Regions from separate parts of the Microbacterium sp. CJ77 genome, predicted to be linked through region 2. Evidence: predicted binding sites of a transcription regulator. Region 2 holds the regulator's gene; each other region holds the start of a gene.
What was found. The regulator HrcA, encoded in region 2, represses chaperone genes, less so after heat shock. The targets are predictions, from matches to a motif close to TTNGCACTCGNNNNNNNCGAGTGCNAA.

Region 1: a site for HrcA is predicted at 2,754-2,780, ahead of groES (co-chaperone GroES). Genes of this name have one in related genera too.
Region 3: a site for HrcA is predicted at 2,553-2,579, ahead of C2868_RS15215 (Hsp20/alpha crystallin family protein). Genes of this name have one in related genera too.
Region 4: a site for HrcA is predicted at 1,401-1,427, ahead of groL (chaperonin GroEL). Genes of this name have one in related genera too.

The regions. Positions count from the first base shown of each region.
Region 1 covers NZ_PQBR01000025.1:357,873-363,640, reverse strand. The annotation lists gene C2868_RS16480 (ABC transporter substrate-binding protein) at 1-1,079, opposite strand, end outside; gene rarD (EamA family transporter RarD) at 1,252-2,166, opposite strand; gene groES (co-chaperone GroES) at 2,371-2,679, opposite strand; gene C2868_RS16465 (class I SAM-dependent methyltransferase) at 2,988-4,178, shown strand; gene C2868_RS16460 (hypothetical protein) at 4,209-4,736, opposite strand; gene tsaD (tRNA (adenosine(37)-N6)-threonylcarbamoyltransferase complex transferase subunit TsaD) at 4,733-5,768, opposite strand, start outside.
Region 2 covers NZ_PQBR01000009.1:18,435-24,202, forward strand. The annotation lists gene lepA (translation elongation factor 4) at 1-1,356, shown strand, start outside; gene C2868_RS08285 (DUF1990 family protein) at 1,366-2,016, shown strand; gene hemW (radical SAM family heme chaperone HemW) at 2,018-3,235, shown strand; gene hrcA (heat-inducible transcriptional repressor HrcA) at 3,353-4,393, shown strand; gene dnaJ (molecular chaperone DnaJ) at 4,442-5,551, shown strand; gene C2868_RS08305 (16S rRNA (uracil(1498)-N(3))-methyltransferase) at 5,551-5,768, shown strand, end outside.
Region 3 covers NZ_PQBR01000025.1:95,065-100,832, reverse strand. The annotation lists gene C2868_RS15225 (DUF2207 domain-containing protein) at 1-1,385, opposite strand, end outside; gene C2868_RS15220 (MarR family winged helix-turn-helix transcriptional regulator) at 1,455-1,889, shown strand; gene C2868_RS15215 (Hsp20/alpha crystallin family protein) at 1,968-2,432, opposite strand; gene C2868_RS15210 (zinc-binding dehydrogenase) at 2,711-3,856, shown strand; gene C2868_RS15205 (CoA-acylating methylmalonate-semialdehyde dehydrogenase) at 3,882-5,375, shown strand; gene glsA (glutaminase A) at 5,376-5,768, opposite strand, start outside.
Region 4 covers NZ_PQBR01000006.1:332,786-338,553, reverse strand. The annotation lists gene groL (chaperonin GroEL) at 1-1,366, opposite strand, end outside; gene C2868_RS02350 (DUF3048 domain-containing protein) at 1,488-2,570, opposite strand; gene C2868_RS02345 (cold-shock protein) at 2,640-2,846, opposite strand; gene C2868_RS02340 (LytR C-terminal domain-containing protein) at 3,054-3,620, opposite strand; gene C2868_RS02335 (DUF3263 domain-containing protein) at 3,694-3,963, opposite strand; gene C2868_RS02330 (DUF2332 domain-containing protein) at 3,991-4,992, opposite strand; gene msrB (peptide-methionine (R)-S-oxide reductase MsrB) at 5,079-5,480, shown strand; gene C2868_RS02320 (nitroreductase family protein) at 5,477-5,768, shown strand, end outside.

The DNA.
Region 1 (5,768 bases), on a different contig from region 2:
GAGACCTCCATGAGCTTCTCGGCCATGGCTGCGCTGTCGGTCGAACCGGCAGCGAGGGCGGCGAGAGCCAGCAGGATGGTCGCGTCGTAGGACTCGGCCGCGTAGCTGTAGTCCTCGAGCGGTGCGGTTCCTTCGGCCTCGAGGAACGCATCGAGCTCGCCCGTGAAGTCCGCGATCGAATCGATCGACAGTCCCGGGAGCGTGCCCTTCGCGCCCGTCAGGGAACCGGTCGGGAAGGCGTCTGCGAAGTTCTTCAGGTTGCCGTCGACGAAGTACAGCTTGTCTGCCGGGATCTGGCCGAACAGGCTCGGCAGCATGGTCGAGACCTCGTCGAACGTGATCAGGGCGATCGCGTCGGGGTCGGCCGCGAGGACCTCGCTGATCTGAGCATCGAAGGTCGCGTCACCCGTGTTGTAGGTCGGGGCCGCAACGACCTCGCCACCGGCGGCCTCGAAGGCCTCGGTCACGTACTTGGCGAGCCCGGTGCCATACGAGTCGTTGAGCACGATCAGACCGAGGGTCTGGTTGCCGTCCTCGGCGATCAGGTTACCGAGCACCTCGCCCTGCAGCACGTCGGAGGGAGCGGTGCGGAAGTACAGCCCGTCGTCCTCGTAGGTGGTGAAGGCGTCCGAGGTGTTGGCGGGCGAGAACTGGATCACGCCGGCGCCGACCACCTGGTCGATGAACTGCAGCGACGTACCCGAAGATGCGGCACCGATGATCGCCGAGACGTCCTCGCCCAGCAGGCGGGGGATCTCGGTCTCGTAGGCCTTGTTGTCGGTGTCACCCGAGTCGCCGTAGACCACATCGAGGGTCAGGCCGGTTTCGGCCGAGACTTCGTTGATCTGTGACGCGGCGTACGCGACACCGGCCTCTTCGGGCGGGCCGAGGAAGGCGAGGTTACCGGTCTGCGGCAGTGCCGTACCGATCTTGAGGGCGAGGTCGTCACCGGCGGGTGCGCCCGACGACTCGGTGTTGCCACCGCTGCCGGCACAACCTGCGAGAACCAGCGCGCTGACGCCGACCACGGCGATGCCGCCGAGGACCTTGCCCGTGCGCGAACGGGAGAAGAAGTTCATGTTGCTCCTAGCTGTGGACGAACTCGGGGCCGAACTGCGGCCGACCGGGGTTGCTTCACCCTATGCGCGCGGGCGTCTCCGGGATGTTGCAGTGCGTTAACGATGTGAAACAGTACGGTCACAGCGTGATAACGCTCCCATCCCCCGAACGACGGGGAACCGGCGCGGGGCGTCAGGTCAGCTCAGCGACATCCGAGACGCCACGACCGCGCCGCGAGAAGAGGACGGAATCGACCGACAGGACGATCAGCGCGACCCAGACCAGGCCGAAGCCGATCCATCGCTCGAGCGGCATCGGCTCGCCGAGGACCCACGCGCCGATGATGAACTGCAGCACGGGAGCGATGAACTGCAGCAGCCCGATGACGGTCAGGGGCACCCGTCGGGCGCCCGCGGCGAAGAGCAGCAGCGGGATCGCGGTGATGATCCCGGCCAGCGACAGCAAGACGGTGTGGAGCGGCCCGGCGCTGCCCATCGTGATGCCGCTGGTCGAGGCGACGACGATCAGCTGCACGATCGCGACCGGCACCAACCAGAACGACTCGAGGGTCAGGCCGCCGACCGCGTCGACGCGCGGCCCCACCTGCTTCTTGATCAGGCCGTAGAAACCGAACGAGAACGCCAGGGTCAGGGCGACCCAGGGGAACGCCCCGTAGCCGACGACGATGACACCGACGGCGACGACGCTGATCCCGATCGCGATCCACTGCGTGAGACGCAGGCGCTCGCGTAGCACGAGCACGCCGAGCAGCACGGTCACGATCGGATTGATGAAGTATCCGAGGCTCGTCTCGATCACGTGCCCGGTCAGCGTGGCGAGGATGTAGACCTGCCAGTTGACGTAGATGAAGACCCCGGCCACCGCGGTCAGCAGCAACAGACGTGGCTGACGCACGATGCGAACGAATGCCGGCCATGCGCGCGTGACCGTCAGCAGGATCAGGCAGAAGACGAAGGCGAGCAGGATGCGCCACGCCACGATCTCCCACGGGCCGGTCGGCACGAGCAACAGGAAGTACAGCGGCAGGAAGCCCCAGATGAGGTACGCGCCCAGGGCCGATGCGACGCCGACGCTGCGCTCACGCACTTCCGCGGCTGCGGCGGCACCCGCGGGTTGACCGCCCGGCCCCTCGGGTGCGGTGGTGGGATCCGGTGTCACCTCCCCAGCCTACGGGCGCGATGAGCGGCGAGCGCGGCGGCCGGACGGGCCCCGCCCGGCTCGGAGGCGGTCGTCCGGGAACGACGAAGGACCGGATGCCGAGGCATCCGGTCCTTCGTGTGTGTCAATCGCTCAGCGAACGACGACCGCGAGCACGTCGCGGGCCGAGAGCACGAGCAGGTCGTCGGCGCCGAACTTGACCTCGGTGCCTCCGTACTTGCTGTAGATCACGCGGTCGCCGACGGCGACGTCGAGCGGAATGCGGTTGCCGTTATCGTCGATCCGACCCGGGCCCACCGCGACGACCTCGCCCTCCTGGGGCTTCTCCTTCGCGGTGTCGGGGATGACCAGGCCGGAAGCCGTCGTCTGCTCCGCCTCGACCTGGCGGATGACGATGCGGTCCTCGAGCGGCTTGATGGAAACCTGAGTGGAAACCGTCACGGTCTACCTCTTTCTTGATCCAAGACTTATTAGCAACCTCGATGCGAGAGTGCTAATGCCAGTGTAGGCAACCGCTGGCACTCACGCAACGCGAGTGCCAGCGAGCGGGCGATGGGCCGTGCCGCGAACATCTCGAAGGTACTCCGAGGCTCGGTGGCGCGAATCCGGCCCGCGCGGGCGACTTCCGCACCACGGAACCTCTGTGATGCACGGGAAGGGTCGTTTCCGGCCCGGTCCGACGCGCCGGGTGGGCGTCTCAGACCCATGCCGGCCGCATGCGCTCACCGCCTCGCACCTAGGCTGGACAGGTGGAGATGGCCGAACTGCGGGCGCTGCTGACGCCCGAGGGGCTGCGGCTGCTCGATCAGACCCCGCCGCTCACGACCACCGCGGACGTCGCCCGCGAGGTCACGCGGCTGCGGTCCGCGGGGCACTCCCCCGACCTCGTGTCGGCCGTCGTCGGCCAGGCCCGCCTGCGAACGCGCGCCGAGACGAAGTTCGGCGCTCACGCGGCCCGGATGCTCTTCACCCGGGCCGGACTCGAGCAATCCACGCGCCTGTCGGTCGCGGCCCTGCACGCCGGACGCTTCCGGGACGCGGAGGTCGAGAGCGTCGCCGATCTCGGCAGCGGAATCGGGGGCGATGCCCTGGGATTCGCCGGGCTCGGGCTGAGGGTGCTCGCGGTGGACGCCGACGAGGTCACGGCCGCGATCGCCGCGTACAACCTCGCCCCGTTCGGTCCGTCGGCCGAAGTACGCCACGCCCGGGCCGAGGACATCGACGTCTCGGGCTACGACGGCGTGTGGCTCGATCCCGCGCGCCGCACGGCCGGTCACACGGAGACATCCCGCCTCTCGCGTCCCGAGGACTACTCCCCCTCGCTCGACTGGGCGTTCGCGCTCGCGACCGAGAAGCCCACCGGCATCAAGCTCGGGCCGGGCTTCGACCGCGACCGCCTGCCCGCGTTCGCCGAGGCGCAGTGGATCACCGCGGATGGCTCCACGCTCGAACTCGTGCTCTGGTCGGGCGTACTCGCGCGGCCCGGGATCACCCGCGCCGCCGTCGTCATGGCGGACGGCCAGTCACACGAGCTGACGGCGGCCGCCGACACCGAGGATGAGCCCGTGCATCCCTTGGGCGTCTTCCTGCACGAACCCGCCGGCTCCGTCATCCGCGCGCGCCTCGTCGGCGATGTCGCCCGCGCCCTCGAGGCGGGGCCGATCGCTCCCGGAATCGCGTACCTGACGGGAGACGCGGCGCTGACGAGCCCGTTCGTCGCGAGCTTCCGCGTGCGTGAACAGCTCCCCGCCGACGTCAAGAAGCTCGCGCGGGCACTGCGTGAACGGGGCATCGGGCGCCTCGAGATCAAGAAGCGCGGCGTGGATGTCGACCCCGCAGTGTTGCGCACGCGCCTGGGTCTGAAGGGCGACGCATCGGCGACCCTGCTGCTGACCCGGATCGGATCGACGCGCATCGCGGTGCTCGCCGACCGGGTCTGAACTGCGGCGCGGCTCAGAGCGGAAGCGGCGTCAGAACAGAGGTCCCCGGCTCACGGCGACGGCGATCCAGAGCGCGCTGTAGAGGACCGACAGGATGCCGAGGGCCAACGCCCACCCGGCCGCCTGGCGTCGGCTGTCCGGGCGGCGCAGCGCCGCGATCGCCGTGACGATCGCGATGATGCCGACCGGAAAACCCCAGCCGACGACGAGCGAGACCACGAGGCCGACGATCGCGACCGCGAGGGCCCACCCGGCGAGGGCCGGAGGCTGACGGGGCGCGGGCGGAGCCCACGCGAGTTCGGGCGGTGCATCGGCCTCGGCAGCGGGCGCGTCGGGGCGAGCCTGCTCGGCATCGGTGCCGGACGGGGCCGCCCCTCCGGACCCGGGCGCGGCGACGGAAGGCTCTTGTGCAGCGGCGAGCACCGATGAGGGGACGACAGGAGGCACGGGCGGGGCCCCGGGCGCGGTCTGCGGCACCGGCGGCGGCACGGGCCGAGCCGCCTGCGTGGAACGGCGCGTGGGCGCGGGGGCCGCGGCATCCGTCGGTTCTTCGCTCATACGGGCACCCCCTCTGCCGCGCGCGGTTCGGACCCACTGTCACGCGCCGCGACCTGGATCTGGGTGACGGGCAGCGTCGAATCGGCACCGAACTCGAGCGTCGACGGGGCGCGTCCCGAAACGATCAGCTCCGCGGCGAGGGCGGCGATCATGGCGCCGTTGTCGGTGCAGAGCGACAGAGGGGGGATGCGAACGGCCACGCCCGCCTCCTCGCCGCGAGCCAGCGCGACCTCGCGTAGGCGGCGATTGGCGATCACGCCTCCGCCGAGCAGGAGGCGCGGCACGTCGTACTGCGCGCAGGCGTCGAGGGCCTTCGTGACCAGCACGTCGATGACGGCCTCGCGGAAGGAGGCCGCGACATCCGCGATCGGCACGTCTTCACCCGCGGCTTCACGCTGCTCGGTCCACCGGGCGACGGCGGTCTTGAGACCCGAGAACGAGAAGTCGTAGCGGTGCTTCTCACGGTCGGAGGCGCGCGAGAGCCCGCGCGGGAACGCGATGGCCCGCGCATCGCCGGATGCCGCGGCCCGATCGATCTCGGGACCGCCCGGGTAGGGCAGCCCGAGCAAGCGGGCAACCTTGTCGAAGGCCTCGCCCGCGGCATCGTCGATGGTCTCGCCGAGCAGCTCGACATCGCTCGTCAGGTCGCGGACGAGAAGCAGCGAGGTGTGCCCGCCCGACACGAGCAGGGCGACGGTCGGGTATTCGAGGGGCGGAGCGTTCGCATCGAGCAGGTCCGCCGCGATGTGGCCGACGAGGTGGTTGACGGCGTACAGCGGCTTGTCGAGAGCGATCGCGAGCGCTTTCGCGGCGCCGACGCCGACCATGAGCGCGCCCGCGAGCCCCGGACCGCTCGTGACCGCGACGGCGTCGAGGTCTTCGAGCCGGATGCCCGCCTCCGCGACAGCGGCGTCGAGCGCGGGTCCGAGCGCCTCGAGGTGCGCTCGCGCGGCGACTTCGGGCACGACCCCGCCGAACCGGGCGTGCTCGTCCATGCTGCTGGCGATCGTGTTGCTCAACAGCGTGCGGCCG
Region 2 (5,768 bases):
GGGGGAAAGCCCGAGGACGTCCTGCGCGTGAGCGGCAAGACCGGCATGGGCGTCGAAGAGCTGCTCGATCAGGTCGTTGCGCAGATCCCGGCGCCGAAGGGCGATCCGGATGCGCCGTCCCGCGCCATGATCTTCGACTCCGTCTACGACTCCTACCGCGGCGTCATCACGTACGTGCGCGTGATCGACGGCTCGCTGAGCCCGCGCGAGCGGATTCAGATGATGTCGACCCGCGCCATCCACGAGCTCCTCGAGATCGGTGTCTCTTCGCCCGAACCGACGCCGACCAAGGGGCTCGGCGTCGGCGAGGTGGGGTACCTGATCACCGGTGTGAAAGACGTCCGCCAGTCCAAGGTCGGCGACACCGTCACGAACGCCGCGAAGCCCTCGAAAGAGGCCCTGCCCGGCTACACCGACCCGAAGCCCATGGTCTTCTCGGGGCTGTACCCGATCGACGGCAGCGACTACCCGGTGCTTCGTGAGGCGCTCGACAAGCTCAAGCTGTCGGATGCTTCGCTGAACTACGAACCCGAGACATCCGTCGCCCTCGGTTTCGGCTTCCGCTGCGGCTTCCTGGGGCTGCTGCACCTCGAGATCGTCACCGAGCGCCTCGAGCGCGAGTTCGGTCTCGACCTGATCTCGACGGCACCCTCGGTGACCTACGAGGTCACGACCGACGACAAGAAGACGTACACGGTCACCAACCCGAGCGAGTTCCCCTCGGGCACCAAGATCTCGAGCGTCAGCGAGCCCATGGTCAAGGCCGCGATCCTCGCGCCGAAGGACTACGTCGGCACGATCATGGAGCTGTGCCAGCAGCGCCGCGGGACGCTCCTCGGCATGGAGTACCTCGGCGAGGACCGGGTCGAGATCCGCTACACGATCCCGCTCGGCGAGATCGTCTTCGACTTCTTCGACAACCTCAAGTCCAAGACGGCCGGGTACGCCTCGCTCGATTACGAGCCGAGCGGCGATCAGGAGGCCGATCTGGTGAAGGTGGACATCCTGCTGCAGGGTGAGGCGGTCGACGCGTTCAGCGCCATCGTGCACCGTGACAAGGCCTACGCCTACGGCGTTCTGATGACCGAGCGCCTGAAGAAGCTCATCCCGCGCCAGCAGTTCGAGGTGCCGATCCAGGCAGCGATCGGCGCCCGGATCATCGCTCGCGAATCGATCCGCGCCATGCGCAAGGACGTTCTTGCCAAGTGCTACGGCGGCGACATCAGCCGCAAGCGCAAGCTGCTCGAGAAGCAGAAAGAGGGCAAGAAGCGCATGAAGATGGTCGGTCGCGTCGAGGTTCCGCAAGAAGCCTTCATCGCGGCCCTCTCAGGGGATACCGAGACGAAGGCCAAGTAGGCTCGGATGATGCGGCGCGGGACGTTCAAGGACGACACGGTGAACTACGCGGCGGTCGGTGCCACGCAGGCCGCCGACCTGATGCACTTTCCGCCCGAGCACAGCATCCCGGCCGAAGAGACGCTGCGGATCGGTTCGGGCGAGGCTCGGTTCCAGGCGGCGAGCGAATCGCTGTTGTCGTGGGGTGCCGTGCGCGGCGCGGGGCTTCGGCTGTCGGATGTGCGTCCCGCATCCGGTCCCATGTATTCCGGTGTGAGCTTCGACGAGGAGGGCAACGCCCTCGCGCCCTCGCGCACCGAGGCCGATCAGCGCTTCGACGCCGACGGCACACCGTTCGTGGGCGCCGGCACCAACGTGCACGTGCGCGGACGGATTGCGGGTCTGCGCGCGGATGCCGAACTGCGCGTCATCTTCGTGGTCGAAGAGACGCGCCGGGTCGGGTTCGCGCTCGGCACCGTGGGCGGCTCGGTCGTGCGGGGCGAAGAGTCCTTCATGGTCGAGTGGCTTCCCAACGACGAGGTCTGGTTCACCGTGCGGGCGTTCGATGCGCCCGCGGCGACCGCGTATCGCATGATGACGGGCCTCGTACGTCGTCGTCGTCGCCTGCTCTTCACGCGGTACCTGCAGGCGATCTCGCCGCTCTACACGACCCCCGCCTGACGTGGCCGGCCCCCTTCCCGTCGGCGATCCCGCACCCGCCGACGGAGCCCTGCCGCGGGACCTGCCGCTCGATCCCGCGGCGGATTTCGGCGTGTACCTGCACGTGCCGTTCTGCCGCGTCCGCTGCGGATACTGCGACTTCAACACCTACACGGCGACCGAGCTGCGGGGGGTACGGCAGGATTCCTACGCCGAAACGCTCTCGGGTGAGATCGCGCTCGCGCGCGGCGTGCTCGAGGACGCCGGGGCGCTCCGGCCCGCATCGACGGTCTTCATCGGCGGGGGGACGCCGACCCTCCTGCCCGCGGGCGACCTGGCGCGGATGCTCGGTGACGTGGACGCGACCTTCGGCCTGCGACCCGGTGCCGAGATCACGGTCGAGGCGAACCCCGACACCGTGACATCCGAGGTCGCCGAAACCCTCGCCGCGGCGGGCGTCACCCGCCTGTCGATCGGCATGCAGTCGAGCGTGCCGCACGTCCTGGCGGCGCTCGATCGCACGCACGATCCCGAGAACGTCGCGACCGCCGTGGCGACCGCCCGTGCCGCCGGACTCGCGGTGAGCCTCGACCTGATCTACGGAGCGCCGGGGGAATCGCTGGCCGACTGGACGCGGTCACTCGAGACGGCGCTCGAGCACGATCCCGACCACGTGTCGGCCTACGCGCTGATCGTGGAAGAGGGGACGCCGCTGGCCCGACGCATCCGTCGCGGTGAACTCGTCGCCCCCGACGACGACCTGCAGGCCGACATGTACGAGGCCGCAGACGCCCGACTCGGGGCCGCGGGCTACGACTGGTACGAGGTCAGCAACTGGGCGCGCACACCCGAGCATCGGTCTCGCCACAACCTCAACTACTGGCGCAGCCAGGACTGGTGGGGCTTCGGGCCCGGCGCCCACAGTCACGTCGGCGGACTGCGCTGGTGGAACGTCAAGCATCCGGCCGCGTACGCGCAGCGGCTGGCGCTGGGGGAGTCGCCCGCGGCGGGACGCGAAAGACCGGATGCCGCGGCAACCACTCTCGAGCGCGTGCTGCTCGAGTCGCGCATCCGCGAGGGGCTGGCGCTGGATCGTGTGCCCGGCGCGTCGCGCGTCGCGGTTGCGGGGCTCATCGCCGACGGCCTGGTCGAGGCATCCGATGCTCTGCGGGGTCGTATCGTGCTGACCCTGCGGGGCCGGCTGCTCGCCGACGCCGTCGTGCGGGCTCTGCTGCCATAGGCACGATGCCGTGGCCGGGCACACCGACCGGCATCGGCCGTGCCGCAGCACCGCCCCCATCGCTCGAGGCGTTAGAATTGGCACTCAGACTTCTCGAGTGCCAACGGAAGGGGGATCATGGTCAGCGAACGAGGCCTGCAGGTCCTCCGGGCGATCGTCCAGGACTACGTCTCGACGCACGAGCCGGTCGGCAGCCGCTCGATCGTCGAGCGCCACGCGTTCGGGGTGTCGGCCGCGACGATCCGCAACGACATGGCGCTGCTCGAAGACGAAGAACTCATCGTCGCGCCGCACACGTCGTCGGGCCGCGTGCCGACCGACAAGGGCTACCGCGTTTTCGTCGATCACCTGGCCGAAGTCCGTCCGCTCTCACCCGCTCAGCGCACGGCCATCTCGAGCTTTCTCGGCGGCACCGGCGATCTCGATGACGTCCTGGCGCGCACGGTTCGCGTGCTCTCGCAGCTGACCGGCCAGGTCGCCGTCGTCCAGTACCCGTCTTTCGCGAACGCCCACGTGACGCACGTCGAGCTCGTCTCGCTCGCGCCCCAGCGCCTGCTCATCATCCTGGTCACCGACAACGGTCGCGTGTCGCAGCGGATCGCGCCCCTCACGGTGCCGCTGGACGACGAGGACGTGCCCGTGCTGCGCGGCCGACTCGCCGCTCTGATCACCGGGCTCGCTGTCGGCGCAGCGTCCGAGCGCGTGGATGCCCTGCGTATCGCGGCCGACCCGGCGGCGCCCGTGATCGACACGGCGCTCGTCCAGGTCGCGCACGTGCTGTCGGAAGAGCTCGAAGAGTTCCGGCAGGACCGCCTCGTCATGGCCGGTGCCGCCAACCTCGCCCGCCGCGAGACCGACTTCCGCGGCAGCATCTATCCGCTGCTCGAGGCGATCGAAGAGCAGGTCACTCTCATCCGCCTGATGAGCGAGATGGTCGCCGACAGTCAGGGACTCGCGGCGAGCATCGGACGCGAGAACGAACAGTGGGGTCTCGCCGAGGCCTCCATCGTGACGAGCGACTACGAGACATCCGGATCCATGGCGCGCGTCGGCGTGCTGGGCCCGACCCGTATGGACTACCCGAGCAACCTGGCGGCCGCCCGAGCCGTCGCGCGTTACCTCTCGCGCATGCTCGACGAAGACGAGACGTCCCGCTAAAGGACGCGACCCGATCGGCGCAGCCGTCGGACATCTGTGAAAGGCAACATGGCAGACCACTACGAGGTGCTGGGCGTTCCGCGGGACGCGAGCACCGAAGACATCAAGAAGGCCTACCGGCGACTCGCACGCGAGCTCCACCCCGATGTGAATTCGGGAGCGGATGCGGCGGAGCGCTTCAAGCTCGTCACGCACGCGTACGACGTGCTGAGCAACACCGAAGAGCGCAGCAAGTACGACCGTGGCGGCGACTCGCCGTTCGGCGGTCAGGGCGGCTTCGGCGGGTTCGGTGACATCTTCGAGACGTTCTTCGGCGGTCAGGGCGGCGGTCGCGGGCAGCGTCCCCGGTCGCGTCGCGAGCGCGGTCAGGACGCCCTCGTGCGCGTCACGCTCGAACTCTCGGACGTCGTGTTCGGGGTTCATCGCGACCTCGAGGTCGACACCGCCGTCATCTGCGAGACCTGCCAGGGCTCGTGCTGTCAGGCGGGCACGCAGCCCGTCACGTGCGACATCTGCCGCGGTTCGGGGCACGTCCAGCGGACCGTGCGGAGCCTGCTCGGCAACGTCGTCACGAGCCAGCCGTGCCAGACGTGCCAGGGCTACGGCACGACGATTCCCTACCCGTGCTCGACCTGCCAGGGGCAGGGCCGCGTGCGCTCGCGTCGCACGGTCTCGCTCGACATCCCGTCGGGTGTCGAGACCGGACTGCGCCTGCAGCTGCCCGGCTCGGGCGAGGTCGGGCCGGCGGGTGGACCCCACGGCGACCTCTACATCGAGGTCACGGTCGCCCATCACGAGGTCTTCAGCCGCGAGGGAGACGACCTGCTCGCGACCCTCGAGGTCTCGATGCCCGACGCCGTGCTCGGCACGACGACCACGATCGACGCACTGGACGGACCCGTCGAGCTCGAGATACGCCCCGGTGTCCAGGCCGGTGACGTGCTGACGATCAAGGGCCGCGGCATCACCGCGCTCCGCGGCTCGCAGCGCGGCGACCTGCGTGTCGGTGTGCAGGTCCTCACCCCGACGCGCCTGGATGCGAAGGAGCGGGCCCTCGTCGAAGAGCTCCGCAAGCGCACCAAGGCGCCCGCGCCCAAGCTCGCGCACTTCCAGCAGGGCATCTTCTCGAAACTCCGCGACCGCTTCCGGAACGCCTGATGGCCCTGCATTTCGTCGCCGAGGGTGCGACGGATGCGCAAACCGGAGACACCCTGGCGCTCACGGGCGCAGAGGCCCATCACGCGGCCGTCGTTCGCCGCGTGCGTCCGGGCGAGGACGTCACGGTCGGCGACGGTCGGGGCGTCTGGCTCGACGGGGTCTGCAAGAGCGTCACGCCCAAGGAGGTGACGGTTCGCGTCACGGCACGTCGGGTCGA
Region 3 (5,768 bases), on a different contig from region 2:
GCGACGAACATCAGAGTCAGACTCCATGCCGGGGTGATACCACCACTCAGACCGATGACGCCGAGAATGACAGCCGCAACCGCGGCCAGAATCCCCACCAGGATCGGCCGTGCACGCACGATACCCGGCACCACGCGCCGAACACCCATCGCCGTCAGCGTCGCATCCGCTTCCTTCAGGATCTTCTGCGCCGTGCGCGAGACGCGCGCGTCGCTCTTGCCGAGCGTGAACGCGGTCTTTCCGTCGGGGAACATCCCGTCCAGCAGTTCACGGCCGTTCTCGTCGGCCAACGACCGATCGATCAGCTCGAGCTCGAACGTCTGACTCCCCCACCTGCGCGCGCCCTCGACGATCCGGATCGACCCGGCGATGGCCTGCTCGAGCACCTCCGCGGGTATCCCCTTCGTCTGCGCACCCCACAGCACAGCGGATTCGAGCGCGTCGAGACCCGGCGGAGGATCATACTCGGCGATAACGGTCGGGCGGCCCGGCTCGTCGCGCAACCAGCGGCGACGGACGACCACGGCCCAGATCACGGCCAGCACGCTCACCAGCGCCGCCCCTCCCTGCAACCACCCGATCGGCGAGGCGAAGGGGGACGAATCGAACTCCGCGAACGTGCCGGGCGCGAAGGCGACCGCGATCGTCATGGTCTGTCGCGGCGAAAGCGCGTCGGCTCGAGCCGTGACCACGGCGCCCGCCGCGTCGGGCGTCACCTCGATCTCACAGCGGTCCGTCGATCCGGTCGACCCCTGGTAACACGCGGCGTCACCGGTCAACGACGCGGCAAGATCGGCGTCGAGGATCAGACGCGCCCCGACGCGACCGAAAGGCTGCCGCCACTCCTCTCCGTTCACGTCCCAGTACAGTTCGTCAACGCCGGTGTCGCTGAAGCCCCGGGTGACGTTCTGCAGGTCGTACGTGAAGACGTACGTCTGCGGACCGTGCACGTAGTCGTCCGCGCGTGACGTCACGACCAGGAAGTCGTCCTCGTCCTCGGTCTCGACCGGTCTCTCACCGCCGACGCCATCCGTGACCGACACGAGCGAGGGGAACAGCGGCGCGCCGAGGTAGCTGTTCGGAATCAGCCGCCGCATCCCCCGGTTCTGGTCGGTCTCGGGGAACACGGCAACGAAGGTCTCGACGACCCGCATCCGACTCGTGCCGTCCTCGGCGCGCGTCAGCGTGTACTCGACGTCGAGACTCGCGAACGAGAAGTCGTCCACGTCGCTCGAAACGGCGGCGATGTCCTCGACACTCCCACCAGGTTCGGCTGCCGCCGCCGGCACGACGGCCACCCCGAGCCCCGCAACGATCACCGCCGCCACAGACACCGCCGCGACAGACATCGCAGCGGCCAGGCCTGTCCGGATAATCCCTCGCATAGGCCCAGCCTAGACACGAGCCTTGACCTGCCCACCCGCCAGCGGCGCCGTGCAAGTAGCCTGGACGGCATGACGAACCGCCGCCTCGCCGTGGAAGCGTGGGAGAGTCTGTTCCGCGCGCAGCACGAGGTGTTCACCGAGATCAGCGACGACTTCCGCGGCTCAGGCCTGGAGCAGGGGGAGTACGACGTGCTCCTGACCGTGACTCGCGGGCCCGACATGACCGCGCGACTGCGCGATGTCACGGCGCGCATGCTCGTGAGCCAACCGTCGGTATCGCGCCTCGTCGACCGGATGGTCTCGCGCGGCCTGATCACGAAATGCGCCGACCCCGACGACGGCCGCGGCGCACTCGTCCGCGCGACCGAGGCGGGCGCTTCCGCCTTTCGCGTGGTCGCGACGCATCACGCGCGCACGATCGCCGAGCGGATGTCTCGGCTCGACGACGACGAACTCGAACAGCTCCGCGATCTCACCGCGAAGCTGCGCGGGACGGCGAAGTGACGGTACGCCGAGACGCCTGCCCGAACGATGGATGCCGCACCCCGAGGGGCGCGGCATCCGTTCTGTGCGGTATCGGTCCTACTGCTCGATGAGCTGGGGGCCCGCGGCGTCGGCTTCCGACTCGCGCGCGGCGATGACGGGGCCATCCGCATCGGTCGCGACCTCGATCTTGCGGGGCTTCGCGCGCTCACTGACCGGGATCGTCACAGACAGCACGCCGTTGTTGTAGCTCGCGGAGATGCGGTCGGTGTCGACGCCCTGACCCAGGTTGAGCTGGCGCAGGAAGCTCGCGGCCTCGCGCTCCCGGGTGATCCACTTGACGCCGTCGCCGGCCGTCAGGGTGCGCTCGGCGCGGATCGTCAGCAGCTGGCCGTCGACGTCGATGTCGACCGATCCGGGGTCGATTCCGGGCAGATCGGCGGTCAGCACGTAGTGGTCGCCGTCGCGGTACAGATCCATCGGCATGCGCCGCGGTCCTCGCCGCGCGTCCAGAAGGCTCGTCGCGAGGCGGTCGAGGTCGCGGAACGGGTCGTATGTCGCCATGGTGGTTGTCCTTCCTGGTGTTGCCGGATTCGCTTCCGGCGATGAACGGGTTCGTGTGGAGTTGTGAGGATTCGTATGGAGTTGTGAGGAGTTGAGTCGACTCGACTCAACAATCACAGATTAGCACTCTACCCCCGAGAGTGCCAATGACTTCCGGCGTCTCCGGGCCGCACGTTTTCACCCACCGACAAGCGGAGCGGCGCTGCCCTGTGGGACCGTGGTGCACTTGCCGTGCTTGCGAACACGAGCCCCGGAACGATGACGTCGAGGATCACCCCATGACCGCCACCACACCCGCGACGATGAAAGCCGCCGTCCTGCGCGCGGATGGCCCCGAACTCGAGATCCTCGACGTTCCCCGCCCGACGCCCCGGGCCGGCGAGGCCCTCGTCAAGGTCATCGCGTGCGGCGTCTGCCACACCGACCTGCACGTCATGAAGGGCGAGGTGCGCTTTCCGCGGCCGGCGGTGATGGGGCACGAGATCAGCGGCACCCTCGTGGCGTTCGGCGACGGCACGCCACCGCCGCCCTCGCTCGCGATCGGCGACACGGTCATCGGCGCCTTCATCATGCCGTGCGGGACCTGCCCCGCCTGCGCACGCGGGCGCGACGATCTGTGCGCCGAGTTCTTCGGGCAGAACCGCCTGAACGGAACTCTGTACGACGGCGAGAGCCGCCTCTCGATGCCGGATGGGTCGTTCCTGGCCATGTACTCGATGGGCGGGCTCGCCGAATACGCGGTCGTGCCGATAACCGCGCTGACGCGGCTGCCGGACGGACTCGACCCCGTCACGTCGGCCGTCCTCGGGTGCGCGGCATTCACCGCCTACGGTGCCGTTCACCGGGCCGGCAACGTCCGGCCGGGCGAGGCCGTCGCGGTCGTCGCCGTCGGCGGCGTGGGCAGTGGAGTGGTGCAGATGGCGCGTGCCGCGGGTGCCGACCCGATCATCGCGATCGACGTCGCCGACGACAAGCTCGAGGCCGCCACCGCCCTGGGGGCGACGCACACGATCAACTCGCGCGAGACGGATGCCGCCGCTGCGGTCCGCGAAATCACCGGCGGCCTGGGTCGTGGTCTGGGTGTCGACGTGGCGTTCGAAGCCCTCGGACATCCCGCGACCTTCCGGCAGGCGATCGGACTCCTCGCCGACGGAGGGCGCATGGTGGCGATCGGCATCGCGGTGGGCAACGCTGCGGCCGAGGTCGAGATCACGCCGCTCGTCCGCCGCGGTTACACGATCACCGGATCCTTCGGCGCCCGCACCCGCGCGGACCTTCCGGCCGTCGTCGACATCGCCGCATCCGGCGGATTCGACACCGCGCGTCTTGTCACCCGGCGCTACACGCTCGACAATGCAGATGCCGCGTATCACGCGCTCGCCCGTGGCGAGATCACCGGACGCGCCGTCGTCGTCATGGACTGACCGAACTCCGAACGAAACGAGAGAGATGACCACGCGCATCCCGCACTGGATCGACGGCGAGCGCCACGACACTGGCGACCGGCGTCTCGGCACGGTCTACGACCCCGCGACGGGAGAACAGAGCGGCGCCGTCGTGCTGGCCGAGCCCGCCGACGTCGACGCCGCCGTGCGTGCCGCGACCGTCGCCTTCCCGGCGTGGCGGGACACGTCGATCGCGCGCCGTCAGGCCATCCTCTTCCGATTCCGCGAACTGCTCGAACAGCGCAAGCCCGAGCTCGCCGAGCTCATCACGGCCGAGCACGGCAAGGTCGTCTCGGACGCTCTCGGAGAGATCGCGCGCGGCCAGGAGGTGCTCGAGTTCGCCCTCGGCTTCGCCGACATCCTGAAGGGCGACTACTCGGTCAACGCCTCGACCGGCGTGGACGTCTACTCGTTCCGCCAGCCCATCGGTGTCGCCGCGATCATCAGCCCCGTCAACTTCCCCGCCATGGTGCCGATGTGGTTCTTCCCGATCGCCCTCGCGTCCGGCAACACCGTCGTGCTCAAGCCGAGCGAGAAGGACCCCTCGGCGTCGATGTGGATGGCCGAGCTGCTGGCCGAAGCGGGGCTTCCCACGGGCGTCTTCAACGTGGTGCACGGCGACAAGGTCGCGGTCGACGCCCTCCTGGAGCATCCGGATGTCGCGTCCGTCTCGTTCGTCGGGTCCACCCCGATCGCGCGCTACATCTACGAGACGGCCGCGCGTCACGGCAAGCGCGTGCAGTCACTCGGCGGCGCGAAGAACCACATGCTGGTGCTGCCCGACGCCGACCTCGACCTCGTCGCCGACGCCGCGGTCAACGCCGGGTTCGGCTCTGCCGGCGAGCGCTGCATGGCGATCTCGGTCGTCGTCGCGGTGGAACCCGTGGCCGATGCCCTGATCGAGAAGATCTCGGAGCGGATGGCGGGTCTGCGCATCGGCGACGGGCGCCGCGGCTGCGACATGGGCCCGCTGGTCACACGCGAGCACCGCGACAAGGTCGCCGGGTACATCGATGTGGCGGCGAACGACGGCGCCGAGATCGTCGTGGACGGGCGGGGCGTCGTGCCCGACGGAGCGCCCGGCGGCTTCTGGCTCGGCCCGACCCTGCTCGACCGTGTGCCCACCACCTCGGCCGCCTACATCGAGGAGATCTTCGGGCCCGTGCTGTCGATCGTGCGGGTCGCGACCTACGAGGAGGGCGTCGAGCTGATCAACTCGGGCGCGTTCGGCAACGGCACGGCGATCTTCACGAACGACGGCGGCGCCGCGCGTCGTTTCCAGTACGAGATCCAGGTCGGGATGATCGGGGTCAACGTGCCGATCCCGGTGCCGGTCGCGTACCACTCGTTCGGCGGGTGGAAGGCGTCCGCGTTCGGAGACTCGAAGGCCTACGGTCGCCAGGGTTTCCACTTCTTCACACGCGAGAAGGCAGTCACGGCCCGCTGGCTGGACCCCAGCCACGGCGGAATCAACCTGGGGTTCCCGCAGAACACCTGATCAGTCGTCCAGCGACCCGAACACGTGTAGGTCGAGTTCGGCGCTCAGCAGGTCGGAGGCCCTGCTGCCGCGGACGCTCGTCCCCTGTTCGTCCAGGGGCGGGCTGATGACCGCGGCGCCGAGGGTCTCGGGCACGGAGAGGACGATGGCGCCCGAGACGCTCGACTTCGCGGGGATGCCCACTCGGCGCATCCAGCGTCCCGATCCGTCGTACACACCGCACGTGGCCATGACCGATACGACATCGCGCGCGATCTGCGCGGGCACGACCCGCTCCCCCGTGACCGGGTTGACTCCGCGGAAAGCGAGCGTCGCACCCATCACGGCGAGCGCTTCTGCGTCGACCAGCACGGCGCATGCCCGCGCGTAGACGGCGACGGCGTCGTCGGCGCC
Region 4 (5,768 bases), on a different contig from region 2:
CGTTCAGGGCGATCTGCTTGAGCGGCGCCTCGATCGCGACGCGAACGATGTTCGCACCGGTCGCCTCGTCACCCGTCAGGTTGAGCGTGTCGAACACGTTCTTGCCGGCCTGGATGAGGGCGACGCCACCACCGGCGACGATGCCCTCTTCGACGGCGGCCTTCGCGTTGCGAACGGCGTCCTCGATGCGGTGCTTGCGCTCCTTGAGCTCGACCTCGGTTGCCGCGCCGGCCTTGATGACGGCGACGCCACCGGCGAGCTTGGCGAGGCGCTCCTGGAGCTTCTCGCGGTCGTAGTCGCTGTCGGTGTTCTCGATCTCGCGGCGGATCTGGGTCACGCGACCCTCGATCTGCTCCGAGTCGCCGGCACCCTCGACGATCGTGGTCTCATCCTTGGTGATGATGACCTTGCGCGCCTTGCCGAGCAGGTCGGTGGTCGTGTTCTCGAGCTTGAGACCGACCTCTTCGCTGATGACCTGACCACCGGTGAGGATGGCGATGTCCTGCAGCTGCGCCTTGCGACGGTCGCCGAAGCCGGGAGCCTTGACGGCAGCCGACTTGAAGATGCCGCGGATCTTGTTGAGCACGAGAGTCGCGAGAGCCTCGCCCTCGACGTCCTCGGCGATGATGACGAGCTCCTTGCCCTCCTGGATCACCTTGTCGACGACCGGCAGCAGGTCCTTGATGTTGGAGATCTTGGAGTTCGCGATGAGGATGTAGGGGTCCTCGAACACGGCTTCCTGGCGCTCGGGGTCGGTGACGAAGTAGGGGTTGATGAAACCCTTGTCGAAACGCATGCCCTCGGTGAGCTCGAGCTCGGTGCCGAACGTGTTCGACTCCTCGACGGTGACGACGCCTTCCTTGCCGACCTTGTCGATCGCCTCGGCGATCAGGTCACCAATGGTGGTGTCGGCGGCCGAGATCGACGCGGTGGCGGCGATCTCTTCCTTGGTCTCGACCTCTTTGGCGCTCTTGAGCAGCTCGGCCGAGATGGCCGCGACGGCCTTCTCGATGCCGCGCTTGAGCGAGATCGGGTCGGCGCCGGCCGCGACGTTGCGCAGGCCTTCCTTGACGAGCGCCTGAGCCAGAACCGTGGCGGTGGTGGTGCCGTCACCCGCGACGTCGTCGGTCTTCTTGGCGACCTCCTTGACGAGCTCCGCGCCGATCTTCTCGTACGGGTCGTCGAGTTCGATCTCCTTGGCGATCGAGACGCCGTCGTTCGTGATCGTGGGGGCGCCCCACTTCTTCTCGAGCACGACGTTGCGACCGCGGGGGCCGAGCGTCACCTTGACGGCGTCGGCGAGGATGTTCAGGCCGCGCTCGAGGCCGCGTCGGGCCTCTTCGTCGAAAGCGATGATCTTTGCCATGTGTGTGTCGTCCCTCCCGGACGTAGGTATTGGTTTAGCACTCCGGTAAGGCGAGTGCTAACGCCCATTCTGGCACTCACCCCCACCGAGTGCAAGCCGCGGGGAGTCCGGATGGTTCGGGTCAGACGACGGCGATGCTTCCGCCCCGCGCGTTGGGAACCAGTTCGACCCAGGTGTTCCCCGGGGCCAGATACACCGGGGTACCGTACTGATTGGTCAGCTGGATCGGGGCGTCCCGCGCACTCTTGGTCCACGTGACCTGCACGACCTTGCCACCCGTTGCGATCCACGCCGGGCCACTGCCGACCATCACGGTCTTCGGAATGTCCCCGTAGGTCCAGTCGATGCCGACCGAGAGAGCCACCACGTTCGTGGCGGCGAGCTGCCCGCCCGCCGAGTCCATGTCGGGCGCTCCGTTCTGCGACCGCAGGTAGCGACCGGAGCCCGCATCCCACCGCCACGTTCGGCCCTCTTTGGCCGAGAAGAACAGGTCGAGCCCCGCGGCGGGGTTGCCGTAGGCGGCGGCAGACGCGGTCTGCGGACGCTGCGAATAGGCGAACTGCTGCGCGGGCGGGGGGATGTCCGCGTACGCCGCGCGCAGCTCGGGCGCGCGGACGATGACGTTGTGCGGCGCGGCCTTCGAGCGGGTGCGATACATGAACTGGTCGTCTGCGAGGCCGTGGATGGCGTTGTGGACCGGCGTGTTCAGCATCATGTCGACGAAGCGCTGTTGCCCGCCCGAATAGGCGATCAGCCCGCCGAACGGCGAGACGATGTCGGGATCCATGGGACGGATGCTCCGCACCGGACCGATCTCGGCGGGCACGTCCGAGAACCAGACCGCGACGTAGCGGGTCAGGCCGCCCTCCACGAGCTCTTCGAACACGATGTCGGTGTGATCGAGGCCCACCTGCGGCCGGGCTCCGACGTGGTTGTCGATCTTCGCGGCGAGTGCCGGTCCCGCGATGGCCTCGGGTGAGACCTGCGTTCCGCGGAGGGGCTGGACGGCCATCGGCGGCGCCTCGGCGGTGACGGTCGGCGAGGGCTCGGACGACGCCGTTGTCCCCGGCGTCGCCGACGGGGACTCGGCACTCGTCGATTCGGCGGCGCACGCGCCCAGCACCAGCGCGGACACGAGCACACCGACGGTCGCAGAGAGTCGCACCGAACGCGGGAGCGCGCGGGCCCGCGCAGGCGTCGTCATGCGCGCCACACTAGGACGCGCGCGACGGCTCGCACCGCCGACACGACGAGCGAGAAGGAAGCCGACGCGTCAGGAAACGACGCGAACGGACTCGGCCTGGGGGCCCTTCTGGCCCGCCCCGACCGTGAACTCGACGAGTTGCCCCTCTTCGAGGACGCGGAATCCCGTCATGTCGATGTTCGAGTAGTGGACGAAGACGTCCTGACCACCGTCGACCACGGTGATGAAACCGAATCCCTTCTCGGCGTTGAACCATTTGACGGTGCCCTGGGTCATGCGTGAACTCCTGTGCTGCGTGGGTGAGACAGGGTCATGCTAGCCAGCGCGATCGGCTCAGAAGAGCCCCGAGCGCAACTATTGACACGGGGGCCGCCAACTCGTAACTCCGCCGAAACATGCGGGCGAATGGGCCGTCGAATGCGTCCCGGGCCGAGAGATCCGGCGCGGGACCGAAGCATCCGGCGCGATCCGGCGGACGACGGGTTATCCGGCGGGCGTCTCGGTGGCGGCGGGTTCGATCCGGTCGAGTCCGAGCACCACGGTCAGCTGCGTTGCGGGTGTGCCGGGAAGCGGATACTCGGGGTCGAGCGCGACCTCGGTGGCACCGATCAGACCGGCCAGACCACGGGCGGCCCCCTCGGCCTCGGGCGCCGCGTAGTAGACGGTCGTCAGGGGGAAGGCGCGGTCGCCGGCGTTGCCCGCCAGCACGTTCGCCTCGGGCCATCCGTTCGCCACGAGCTCGTCCTTCGCCAGGGTCGCCTGCCCCTCTTCGGGCGTGCCGTTCAGCACCAGGACGGTGTACGACGTGTCGACGACGGGCTCGGCCGTCGGGATGACCGAGATCGAGGGAGCGGGCGTCGGGAACAGCACGATCTTGCCCTGCCAGATCATGCTCGCGAAGATCCCCACCACGACCAGCACGACGGTTGCGGCGAGCGCCCACGCGAGCGTGGTCCAGCCCCGCACCCGGGGGTTCTCGGCCCGGTGGGCTCCGACGCGGCCGGGGGACGCAGAGATGTCGTCGAATCGATCGCGTAAGGACGTGGGCACCACAGAATGCTACCGGCGGTCGCGTGTGCGAACCCTCAACGCCGCGGCCGGGCGTCCTGTGCGGCCCCGAGAGCTACAGGCCCAGTGCACCCTCGCGCGCAGCCCGTTCGGCCTCGCGCTGGTCGCGCACGCGCCGCAGCCGCTTGACGAGCATCGGGTCGTAGGCGAGAGCCGCCTCGGTTTCGATCAGCCGGCCGAGCAGCTGGTAGTAGCGCGCGGGTGCGAGGTCGAGTTCGGCGCGGATCGCCTCTTCCTTCGCGCCCGCATGGCGCCGCCACTCGCCCTCGAAGTCGAGCATCGCGCGCTCGTCCGCGGTGAGGGCATCGCTCGGGGACTCGGGCATGCCCCCAGGGTAGGTCGCGCGAGCGCGTCAGCCCGCGCGCCACTCCAGCCACGCGCCAAGCGGATCGGCCGCGGCGAGCACGCGACCGTTCAGGCCGAGAACGAACCCCGGCCATCCGTTCGGGTCCACCGGTGTCGTCCAACGATCGTGCAGGGCAGGAGGGTCGAGTGAGATCCAGTCGACCCCGCGCCCATCCCTACCGCGCAGGGCTGCCAGCGTTTCGAACAGGCGCTCGCGACCGGTCCGGGGCACGTGCGGGAGCAGGCCGGGGGTGGTCACGACGATCGTCGTGCCGGACGGAGCGGAATCGACCAGCTGTGCGAGCGCCGCGGGATCGGTCGCGTCACCGGCAGCTATGCGCAGGTCCTCGCCCGAAGCGATCTCGAGCGCCGCCTCGATGCGCTCGGCGCGTCCCGTCTCGCCCGGCCACACGAGCGCGGTCGCGAACCGACGGTCGGCCGGATCGGACGAATCGAGCGGGCGCAGATCGAGCCCCGCCCGCCAGACGATCTCGGGCATCCGCAGGTGGGGTACGCGAACGCCGCGCAGGTCGCACGAGAGCACGACCGAGGAGGTCCCGTCCGCCGGATCGAGCCGCACGTCCGCGGCGCCGCCGTATCGGTACGAATAGCGGTCGGGCACGAGACACAGGCCCGCGGACGCCCCGAGCTCGATCAGCGCGATCGGTCCCTCGATCGCGGCCAGCGCGGGCAGCAGCACGGCCGACCGCTGCGGTTCGTTGGTCTGCAGCGAGCGGACGGATGCGTCGGCCACGAGCTCGTCCCCGTGCCGCACGAGCCACGCGGCGAACTCCGGGTAGCCACCGGTCTCGGGAGCGCCGCGCAGGCGCGCGAGCGCGAAGACGAGCGGGGGTTGCCGCCGGTCTGGCGGGAGCCGTCCGATCACGTCGCACGCCGAGGCATCCGTCGCCACACCGCTCGCCCACTCGGCGTAGAGGGCGGAGCGACCGGGGGCCTCGACGAGCGCGAACCGCTCGTAGCGCTCAGCTACCTCGTCGCGGGCGGTCATGGTCCCATTCAAGCGTGTTCATTCGAGCGCGATGCGCCGCGTCGTCCGCGCGCAGGGTTGAATGGAGGGGACGACAGGAGAGTGCGATGGACTACACCGTCACCAAGAGCGACGCGCAGTGGCGCGAAGAACTCGACGCGGATCGGTTCGCGGTGCTGCGGCAGGCCGCGACCGAGACCCCGTTCACGGGCGAACTGCTCGACGAGGAGCGGTCCGGCCTGTACACGTGCGGAGCGTGCGGCGCCGAGCTGTTCGAGAGCGGCACCAAGTTCGATTCCGGATGCGGATGGCCGAGCTTCTACGAGTCCGTCCGTCCCGACGCGGTCGAACTGATCGAGGACGACTCCCTCGGCATGATGCGCACCGAGGTGCGGTGCGCGTCGTGCGGCTCGCACCTGGGTCACGTCTTCCCCGACGGCTACGGAACGCCGACCGGCGACCGGTACTGCATGAACTCGCTCGCGCTGTCGTTCGAGCCCGAGAAGTGAGCGCGCTCGACGCCGTCCGCGCCCGGCGTTCGTGGTCGAAGGTCACCGACGAGGCCCCGACGCACGAAGAGCTGCTCGAGCTGGTCTCCGCCGCGGGTCGGGTCGCCGACCACTCGGGGCTGCGCCCCTGGCGTCTGATCGAACTGCGCGGAGACGACCGCGACACCCTCGGCCGCGCGATCAACAAGGCCGAGGGCGAGAAGGGTGTTTCCAGCAAGCCCCGCCGCGCCCCCCTGCTGATCGCCGTGGTCGCGAGCTACCGCAAGAGCGACAAGGTGCCGCGGTGGG